3 regions of the Tardiphaga sp. 20_F10_N6_6 genome follow, and region 1 is predicted to be linked to each of the others. Evidence: predicted binding sites of a transcription regulator. Region 1 holds the regulator's gene; each other region holds the start of a gene.
The links. Region 1 encodes PhoB, which activates phosphate uptake and scavenging genes when phosphate is short. Its sites were predicted from a motif close to TGTCATNNANCTGTCAT; they were not measured.
Positions count from the first base shown of each region.

Region 1 (3,274 bases):
GGACAAGCTCAACGCGTCGGGTCTCAGCCTGTCGGGCGGTCAGCAGCAGCGCCTGTGCATCGCGCGCACCATCGCGGTGCGGCCGGAAGTGATCCTGTTCGACGAGCCGTGCTCGGCGCTGGATCCGATCTCGACCGCGAAGATCGAGGAGCTGATCGACGAGTTGAAGGATCAGTATACGATCGCGATCGTGACCCATAACATGCAGCAGGCTGCCCGCGTCTCCGACAGCACGGCCTTCATGTATCTCGGCGAGTTGATCGAGTTCGATCAGACCAACAAGATCTTCACGTCGCCGACCGATCGCCGCACCCAGGATTACATCACCGGCCGCTTCGGCTGACGCGACACATTCGCGGGAGGAATTTGAGATGGCTTTTGAACACACCACCAAGGCTTTCGACGACGATCTGCAGGAGCTGACCCGTCTCGTTGCCGAGATGGGTGGCCTCGCGGAACGGCAGATCGTCGAATCCGTCGATGCGCTGATCCGCCGGGACGTCGCGCTCGGTGCGCGCGTCGTCGCCACTGACTCCGAGATCGACCAGTTGCAGCGCACGATCGAAGAGCGCGCCGTGCTGACCATCGCCAAGCGCCAGCCAATGGCTGTCGATTTGCGCGAGATCGTCGGCGCGCTGCGCGTCGCCACTGATCTGGAACGCATCGGCGATCTCTCCAAGAACATCGGCAAGCGCGTCAATGCACTCGACAGCGACTTCCATCCGCTGAAGCTGATCCGCGGCCTCGAGCACATGACCGACCTCGTGACCACCCAGGTCAAGGCCGTGCTCGACGCCTATGCCGCACATGATCTGCCCGCTGCGATGACGGTGTGGAAGGGCGACGAGGAAATCGACGCGATCTGCACCTCGCTGTTCCGCGAACTCCTGACCTATATGATGGAAGACCCGCGTAACATTTCGTTCTGTATCCACCTGATGTTCTGCGCCAAGAACATCGAGCGGATCGGTGACCATGCCACCAATATTGCGGAAACCGTGTTCTACATGATCGAGGGCCAGCAAATCCTCGACAAGCGCCCGAAGGGCGACATGACCACATTCGCGAACACGCCGACGGTCTGAAGCATGATCCGGAAAAGTGGAAGCCAGTCTTCCGCAAGGATCATGATTTAAAGACTTGTCGGACGTCACTGAGGGTATTGATCAAGATGGCTGTGAATGCACGCATTCTGGTTGTGGAAGATGAAGAGGCACTAACGACGCTGCTTCGCTACAACCTCGACGCCGAAGGCTATGATGTTGAAACCGTCGCTCGCGGCGACGATGCCGACACCCGCTTGAAGGAGCGGGTGCCGGATCTCGTGGTGCTCGACTGGATGCTGCCGGGCCTGTCCGGCATCGAACTGTGCCGCCGCTTGCGCGCACGGCCCGAAACCAAGGCATTGCCGATCATCATGCTGACGGCGCGCGGCGAAGAGAGCGAGCGCGTTCGCGGTCTCGCCACCGGTGCCGACGACTACATCGTCAAGCCGTTCTCGGTGCCGGAGCTCCTGGCCCGCGTGAAGGGCCTGCTCCGTCGTGCAGCTCCCGAGCGTCTCGCCACCGTCCTGGCGTTTGGCGACATCGAACTCGACCGCGACAAGCGCCGCGTCGTGCGGTCCAGCCGTCCGATCGATCTCGGTCCGACCGAATATCGCCTGCTGGAGTTCTTCCTGGAACATCCGGGCCGCGTGTTCAGCCGCGAGCAGTTGCTCGACAGCGTCTGGGGCCGCGACATCTATATCGACGAGCGCACCGTCGACGTGCATATCGGCCGCCTGCGCAAGCTGCTCAATCCCGCTGGCGAGCCCGATCCAATCCGCACCGTGCGCGGTGCCGGCTACGCGCTGGACGACCGGTTCGACAAGGCGGCGGAGTAGGTATCTTCCTTCTCCCCCGCAAGCGGGGCGAGGTTAGAAGCCCCCAAGCAAAAAATGCCCGGCTCATCGCCGGGCATTTTCATTTGGTTTAGATGCTTTCCAGCTCAGCGCGTCGGCTTCGGCACTGCGCGGCGGCGGTCGCTTGCCGGCTGATAAGCGATGCGCGAGTGATGCGCGCAATAGGGGGCGCCGGCCAGGGCCTTGCCGCCGCAGAAATAGAAGTCCGCGCTCGACGGATCGCCGATCGGCCAATGGCAGGTGGCTTCGTTGAGTTCGACCAGCGACAGGCGCTGGCTGATCGGCACGATGTTGTCATAGGCGATCGGGTCGGGCTCGGCCTCGATCTCGTAATTATGGGCCAGCGCGGTATTGCCGCGTGCCATCGGGCGGGCAACGCGTACCATCTGCTGCGCCGGGCGCGCCTTGCGCTGCCGCGGAGCTGCCGAGGAGGGGCTCTTGGCACGGCCGGACAGGCCAAGGCGGTGAACCTTGCCGATCACGGCATTGCGGGTCACGTTACCGAGTTCCGCAGCGATCTGGCTGGCGGAAAGGCCGCCTTCCCAGAGTTTCTTCAACTGTTCGACGCGATCGTCGGTCCATGTCATTACCGTCATCGCCGTTTTCCCTTCGTGAGCGCCGGCCTGACCGGGCAGCGCTGCGAGTTGAGACTTCAAAAATCCCTGCGGTCAGAATCCTTTAGCGCTCACCGGGCGCGAATTTCGCGTCCGGCTGTTACGCCGCACTGGATGTGTCAAAAGGATCTACCGCCGCACGAGATGTCGTATCCGACGAGGCAAAAGCTACAATATGCCGTGACTCGCGCGCAAGAGTCGGGCATGCCGCGTCCACATGCTTCTGCAAATAAAGCTGCAAAATCGGCTTTTTCTGCGACTCCGTGTGACTCGAAAGCCGCAGTGCGCGGTTGACAGTCTTCACAGCACACATAGAATAATGCCCACGTGCCGCCCGAGAAGGGCGGCACGTTTCGTTTCTAGGGTCCGTTGTTCGATTTCGCACAGTTGTCATCGACGCGGCCGCAGTCTTTTCGATCGGATCGGTTATGACCAGCAACGCAACGTCTTCGCCCCTCTCTCAGGCTCACTTGCTGCCTGTTTTCGCGCGTGCGGATGTCGCTTTCGAGCGCGGTGAAGGCGCGTGGCTGATTGGAACCGATGGCGAGCGCTATCTCGATTTCACCAGCGGCGTTGCCGTGAACGCACTTGGCCATGCGCACCCACATATGGTTGCCGCATTGCAGGAGCAGGCCACCAAGCTCTGGCATATGTCGAACCTGTTCAAGAGCCCGGACGGCGAGCGCCTCGCCGCGCGGCTGTGCGAACAAAGCTTTGCCGACTTCGTGTTCTTCGCCAATTCGGGTGCGGAAGCGATGGA
Region 1 is NZ_CP197239.1:4,605,507-4,608,780, forward strand. Features, by position in the region: gene pstB (phosphate ABC transporter ATP-binding protein PstB) at 1-343, shown strand, start outside; gene phoU (phosphate signaling complex protein PhoU) at 372-1,085, shown strand; gene phoB (phosphate regulon transcriptional regulator PhoB) at 1,178-1,882, shown strand; gene AB7813_RS22115 (GcrA family cell cycle regulator) at 1,987-2,496, opposite strand; gene AB7813_RS22120 (aspartate aminotransferase family protein) at 2,943-3,274, shown strand, end outside.

Region 2 (3,274 bases), 1.3 Mb from region 1:
TCGTCCCCTTGCGTGGCAAGGAGCGTGGCAAACATGATCTCGTCTTGGTGAAGACTGGCAAGCCTTGTAACAAATCCCATGCAAAAGAAAACCCGAACGCCTGCTGCAAAGTCGGTCAAACCTTCCATGAAGCCGGCGTTGCGCGGTTCCAAGGCGTTGGTGTCGCTGCCAAAAAGCCGCGCGCCGGCGGCCGCGCTGACGATTCGGGCGGCTGGAAGCGCAACTCACACAGGCCGAGGCGAAGATTGCCGAATTGCGAGCTTCGGCGGAAACCGACTTCCTGCTCGACATTCTCAACCGCCGTGGCTTTGCCCGCGAGCTGACCCGCGCCGTGGCCTTCATCGCCCGCTATAGCGCGACGGGTGCACTGATTGTGCTCGATGCCGCGATCGACCAGCTCACTTTCGTCTTCCGCGACATCAACGTGTCGGCTGGCGCCTCTGCAGGCGTCGCACTGCTGGGTCCCGATGTCGATGGCGAAGCCGCGTTGGTTCAGGCCGACAGGGCGATGTACGTGCGCAAGACCGCGCGACGCGCGAAAGTGTAGTTAGCCATCGCCGGCGTTGGCGCCTTACAACGCGCTGAGGTCGCTTGGCACTTCGCCAAAGGCGCGGATCACCTGGGCGTCGCCGAACTCGCCGATCATCGGATCGCCGGTACGGCTGAAGGCCAATGCGCCGATTGAACCTGGCGCACGGGACAATAGTTCGGCGCGGCGGATGGCGCCGGATGCGCTCTGACATTCCTCGGCGGCACCGGCGGCGGGCGAACCAGAGTCGTCGTGCAGGAAGGGCAGTGCGACATAATAGGTGATATCGGCCATGGTGCCTCACGAGTCGATTGATCTCGGCGTAAGTTTGTTCTTATTTTGTTCTTATTGTCAAGTTTCGGCAGCGTCTTGTTTGCGGTCGCCCCGTTCCGCTCCTGTGAGGCCGCAACGGCTGGCTTGCGCGGTGCGAGCGCCAGCGCCATCGCGATCAATTCGCGCAGCCTCAGCAGTTTTCACCGCGCCACGATGCGATGCTGGCCAGAATTAAGTTTGGCTGTCGTGCCTACGATGCCGCGCGAAAAGAGCGGCGGCCGTCGCGAAGCAAGGTTTTTACGACGGGCGAGTTCAACACCCAGCCTGCTGCATTCACCGCGAGTTAAAGAAAGCCGATCTATTGATCGTCACGCATCGGGTTGCAGTCATGGCCGCTCTTTAGCCGACGGCCAGAGCGTGACGCATTGTCTCAGGCGATAATATCCGGGGTGATCTGATCTTCGATGAAGGAGATGCGGTCTTTCAGCTGAAGCTTTCTCTTCTTCAACCGTTGCAGTCGCAAAAGATCGGGTGCCGGTGAATGTTGCAAGGCATCGATAGCGGCGTCGAGGTCGCGATGTTCTTGCTGCAATCGGGCGAGTTCTAACGGGAGTTCGCGATCTTCGTCGTCGTTCATGTTTCTAGCTGACTGGATTCGCAAGTCATTTGCGAGGAATTTCTAGGATGACTATCGCCGGTGCAGGCGCACCACGCAAGCCGTCCGGTTCCATGTTTTTGCTGCGCAATTAGGTCACGATTCGTTTCAGACGATACCCGAAGCTCAAAATACACTTTTCAATACCCATCGACAGATGTCCACTGTCATGTAGAATTCATCGTCCAACCGAACGTATCCTGAGGTTCAATCCTACCGAGGAGTTTTCGAATGGCACTACAGGCGCATCTCGTCGAACTGGAACGCAAGCACAAAGTTCTCGAAAGCGAATTGCACGAAGCGCTCGTGCACCTGTCTACCGACGATCTCCGCATCGTCGAACTCAAGCGTCGAAAACTGATGGTCAGGGACGAAATCCAGCGTCTCAAAAACGGGGCCAGCGAAACGGTGCACTGATCAACGGCTGCACTGATCAGCGAACGATAAATCACAGCATCGACATCGTCGTCTACGTCACTGCTTTCGCGTAGGTGCGATGACGTCTTCCCCTCATCCCGCGATAGGTTTGCGACGAAGCTCCAGTATTCGGTTGGCCTGGATCGCTTCGCCTGCAACCTTTCGCGTTCAATGTCCCGCCATCTCAGCCACGTAGTCCGCGATGGCCAGCGATGATGTCAGCCCCGGTGACTCGATGCCGAACAGGTTGATAAGGCCCGGCACGCCATGGGTCTGGGCACCCTGGATCATGAAATCCTGCACCGCGACTGCGGGCGGCACGATCTTCGGCCGCATTCCTGAATAGCTCGGCATTAATGCGCCGTCCGGCAGACTTGGCCAGTAGCGCCTGATAGCCGGATAGAACCTCTCTCCGCGTGCCGGATCGACCGTGTAGTCGATGTGATCCACCCACTCGACGTCAGGGCCGAAACGCGCCTGGCCGGCCAGATCGAGCGTCAGATGCACCCCGAGGCCGCCCGGTTCCGGCACGGGATAGATCAGCCGCGAGAACGGTGCTTTCGCATTGCAGCTGAAATAACAGCCTTTCGCCAGATAAGCGGGCGGTATCAGGTCGAGCGGCATGCCGTCGAGCATGCGGGCGATCGCGGTTGCGGACAGGCCTGCTGAATTGATCAGCATGTCGCAGGCTAGTGTCATCGGAGCCTCGCCGCCGACATCCAGTTCGAAACCGTCGGCGGTGACCCGGCCACGTTCCAGCGGCGCGAGGAATGCGAAGGCCGCGCCGGCGGCTTCCGCTTCACCGCGCAGCGACAACATGTAGCTGTGGCTATCGACGATTCCGGTGGAGGGGGACAACAGCGCGGCTTCGCAAGCCAATGCCGGCTCCAGCGCCCGTGCCTCTGTCCCGGATAATTGCTCGAGATCAGCGACGCCATTGGCTTCGGCATGCGCTTTGATCGACGCCAGTTTGGCGATCTCCTCCGGACGTGTGGCGACGATCAGTTTCCCGGAGTTGCGATGTGGGATGCCGCGATCGCGGCAATAATCATAGAGCGCCTGTTTTCCAGCGACGCAGAGCCGTGCCATCAGGCTTCCGGCCGGATAATAGATGCCGGCATGGATGACCTCGCTGTTGCGCGACGAGGTCACGGTACCGATCGCGTCCGCGGCCTCTAGCACGATGACCTCGCGTCCCGCTTCCGCCAGTCGCCGGGCGATCGCAAGACCCACGACGCCGGCGCCCACCACCACGCATTCAACCTTGTCCATGTCGCGTCCGATAGTTTGCTGCGCCGGTCAGCTGCGGTTCGACCTTGCGCATGTGGCGCATTAGTAAAACATTAAGCATCACAGCTAATTACCACCAAATTTCGCCGCATTCTGCAGGTGCGACGATA
Region 2 is NZ_CP197239.1:3,280,226-3,283,499, reverse strand. Features, by position in the region: gene AB7813_RS15845 (hypothetical protein) at 1-152, opposite strand, end outside; gene AB7813_RS15840 (hypothetical protein) at 254-547, shown strand; gene AB7813_RS15835 (hypothetical protein) at 572-823, opposite strand; gene AB7813_RS15830 (YdcH family protein) at 1,233-1,439, opposite strand; gene AB7813_RS15825 (YdcH family protein) at 1,689-1,874, shown strand; gene AB7813_RS15820 (NAD(P)/FAD-dependent oxidoreductase) at 2,043-3,146, opposite strand.
Region 2: the regulator PhoB is predicted to act here: its motif matches at 1,623-1,639, upstream of AB7813_RS15825 (YdcH family protein).

Region 3 (3,274 bases), 3.2 Mb from region 1:
AGGCGATCCGTGAGAACGAGCCGCGTGCGGTGTCGCTGGGCTACAAGACCGATCAATACAAGCTGTTGGCCTATATCCTGTCCGGCACGCTGGCCGGTTTCGCCGGCGCGCTGAAGGTGTTTGTGGCGCAGAACGCCTCGCTCACCGACGTGCACTGGAGCATGTCCGGTGAAATCGTGCTGATCACGCTGGTCGGCGGCCTCGGCACGCTGTTCGGGCCGGTGGTGGGCGCCTTCGTCATCATCGCCATGCAGCAATATCTCGCCGGCTTCGGCCAGTGGGTGACGGTGATCCAAGGCGTGATCTTTGTGGTCTGCGTGCTGACCTTCCGCCGCGGCGTCATTGGCGAAATCGCGCATTACTTCAAGCGGTCGCTGTAGTTCGCCGTTGTCCTACTTCTCCGATCCGGAGGCGGTGGCACGCTATGCAGAAGGCCCGGTGCGGCAAGTGCCGGGCTTCCTTGGGCTGCAGCAGATGGCGGGTATTCTCCTTGCGGAACGAGCGCCGGACGACGCCCATGTGCTCGTGCTTGGCGCGGGCGGCGGACTGGAGCTGAAAGCATTCGCGGCGACGCGGCCTGGATGGCGTTTTTGCGGCGTCGATCCATCGGCCGAGATGCTGGGACTGGCCAAGCGCATGCTCGGTCCGCTTGCATCGCGCGTCGATCTCCATGAAGGCTATATCGACGGCGCGCCCGAGGGGCCGTTCGATGCGGCGACCTGCATCCTGACCCTGCATTTCATCCCGGAGGAGGAGCGTCGACGCACGCTGGCCGAGGTGCACCGGCGGCTCAAGCCGGGTGCTCCCTTCGTCGTCGCCCACCACAGCTTTCCCCAGCACGACGGAGAAAAGGCCAGATGGTTGTCCCGTTACGCAGCTTTTGCGGCGGCATCCGGCGTACCGGCCGCCAATGCGGAGAATGCGATCTCGGCGATCGGCGAACGCTTGCCGCTGCTGTCGCCGGAGCAGGACGAAGCCCTGCTGCGGGACGCGGGCTTCACCGACATCGCCCTTTTCTATGCCGGGTTCACGTTCCGGGGCTGGGTCGCCTACAGGGCGTAGCTGTCGAGGGGGCTGCGGTCGACTTTCCGCCGCAGCGTGAATGGCGAAATCGCGCATTACTTCAAGCGGTCGCTCTAAATCCAGGCACTGCCTTAGGAAAAGCAGGCTGTCATAAAGCGGTGGATGATCGGGCCTAAAAGGTGTGCGATTGCCCGTCTTGGCCGGAAATGCTTTATGACATCCGTGTGACACAGGGCCGCCCGGCGGTGGCCCCGCGGGACCATGTCCGCCATCTGGCGGTCCGGTCGCTGCGTTTTCCTGACAGTTGGATGAGATGATGCTGCGCTGGTTCCGGTCCTTTCTGCCCCGGGAGGAAAGGTTTTTCGACCTGTTCGCCCGCCATTCAGTGACCGTGGTCGAGGGCTCCAAGGCGCTTGCGGGGATGCTGGAAGGCGGCGACGAGACGCCGGTCTACTGTCAGCGCGTCAACCAGTTCGAGAACGACGCCGACGCCATCACCCGCGAGGTGCTGACCGCCGTTCGCCGCACTTTCATCACGCCGTTCGATCGCGTCGACATCAAGAACCTCATCACGGCGATGGATGATTCCATCGACCAGATGCAGCAGACGGCGAAAGCGGTGATGCTGTTCGAGGTGCGCCAGTTCGAGCCGCCGATGCGCGAAATCGGCACGCTGCTGGTGGAGTGTGCCAACCTTGTCGGTCGCGCCGTGCCGCTGATGAGCGCCATCGGCGATAATGTCGGCCTGCTCACCGCGATCACCGAGGAAGTCGGCAAGCTCGAAGGCCGCGTCGACGATCTGCATGACATCGGGCTCAAGGAGCTGTTTCTCAAGCATCGTGACGCCAACACCATGGATTTCGTGGTCGGCGCCGAGATCTACAAGCACCTTGAAAAGGTGGCCGACCGCTTCGACGACGTCGCGAACGAGATCAACAGCATCGTCATCGAACAAGTATAAGGCAGGGCCATCAGGTGGACGCCACGCTCGCCTTTCCGGTGCTGATCGGCCTCATCGCCATCGCATTGCTGTTCGACTTTCTCAACGGCTTGCATGACGCTGCCAATTCGATCGCGACGATCGTCTCGACGCGCGTGCTGCGGCCGCAATATGCGGTGCTGTGGGCCGCATTCTTCAACTTCATCGCCTTCCTGGTGTTCGGTCTGCATGTCGCCAACACCATCGGCACCGGGATCATCGAGCCCAGCGTCATCGATCCCGCGGTGATCTTCGCAGCACTCATGGGTGCCATCGTCTGGAACGTGATCACCTGGGGCCTCGGCATTCCCTCGAGCTCGTCGCATGCGCTGATCGGTGGCTTGCTCGGGGCAGGTGTTGCCAAGGCAGGTCTCTCGGCAGCCTTGTGGACCGGGCTGTCCAAGGCGCTGCTGGCCATTGTGCTGTCGCCGCTGGTGGGCTTCCTGCTGGCGCTGGTGCTGGTGGCTATCGTGTCATGGGCCTCGGTGCGCTCGACGCCTTTTGCCGTGGACCGCGCCTTCCGCATTCTACAATTCGTCTCGGCCTCGCTCTATTCGCTCGGCCATGGCGGCAATGATGCGCAGAAGACCATGGGCATCATCGCAGTGCTGCTGTATTCGCAGGGCCATCTCGGCACGGAATTCTCGGTGCCGTTCTGGGTCGTGCTGTCATGTCAGGCGGCGATGGCGCTGGGCACGCTGATGGGCGGCTGGCGCATCGTCCGCACCATGGGCCTGCGCATCACCAAACTCACGCCGATGCAGGGCTTCTGCGCGGAGACCGGTGGTGCAGCGACGCTGTTCGCGGCGACGTTCCTCGGCGTTCCCGTCTCGACCACGCACACCATCACCGGTGCGATCGTCGGCGTTGGCGCAGCCCGTCGCGTATCAGCGGTGCGCTGGAACGTGGCGAGTTCGATCGTCTATGCCTGGGTGATCACGATCCCGGCCGCGGCGATCGTCGCCGCCGCGACTTACTGGATCGTGAAGCTGCTGCATCTGAGCTTTATCTGACGCAGGTCACGACACCAGCTTCAGTCCCGCAATGCCCGCCACGATCAGCCCGATACAGGTGATCCGCGCTACGGTGGCCGGGTCGCCGAACAAGTACATGCCCAGCGCCGCGGTGCCGACCGCGCCGATGCCGGTCCACACCGCATAGGCGGTTCCCATCGGCAGTTCCTTGAGGGCGAGGGCGAGCATGCCGACGGACGCAGTCATGCTGATGAGGGTGAGGACGGAGGGGATGAGGCGGGTGAAGCCTTCGGTATAT
Region 3 is NZ_CP197239.1:1,373,435-1,376,708, reverse strand. Features, by position in the region: gene AB7813_RS06560 (branched-chain amino acid ABC transporter permease) at 1-380, shown strand, start outside; gene AB7813_RS06555 (class I SAM-dependent methyltransferase) at 388-1,062, shown strand; gene AB7813_RS06550 (DUF47 domain-containing protein) at 1,340-1,984, shown strand; gene AB7813_RS06545 (inorganic phosphate transporter) at 1,999-3,015, shown strand; gene sugE (quaternary ammonium compound efflux SMR transporter SugE) at 3,022-3,274, opposite strand, start outside.
Region 3: the regulator PhoB is predicted to act here: its motif matches at 1,321-1,337, upstream of AB7813_RS06550 (DUF47 domain-containing protein).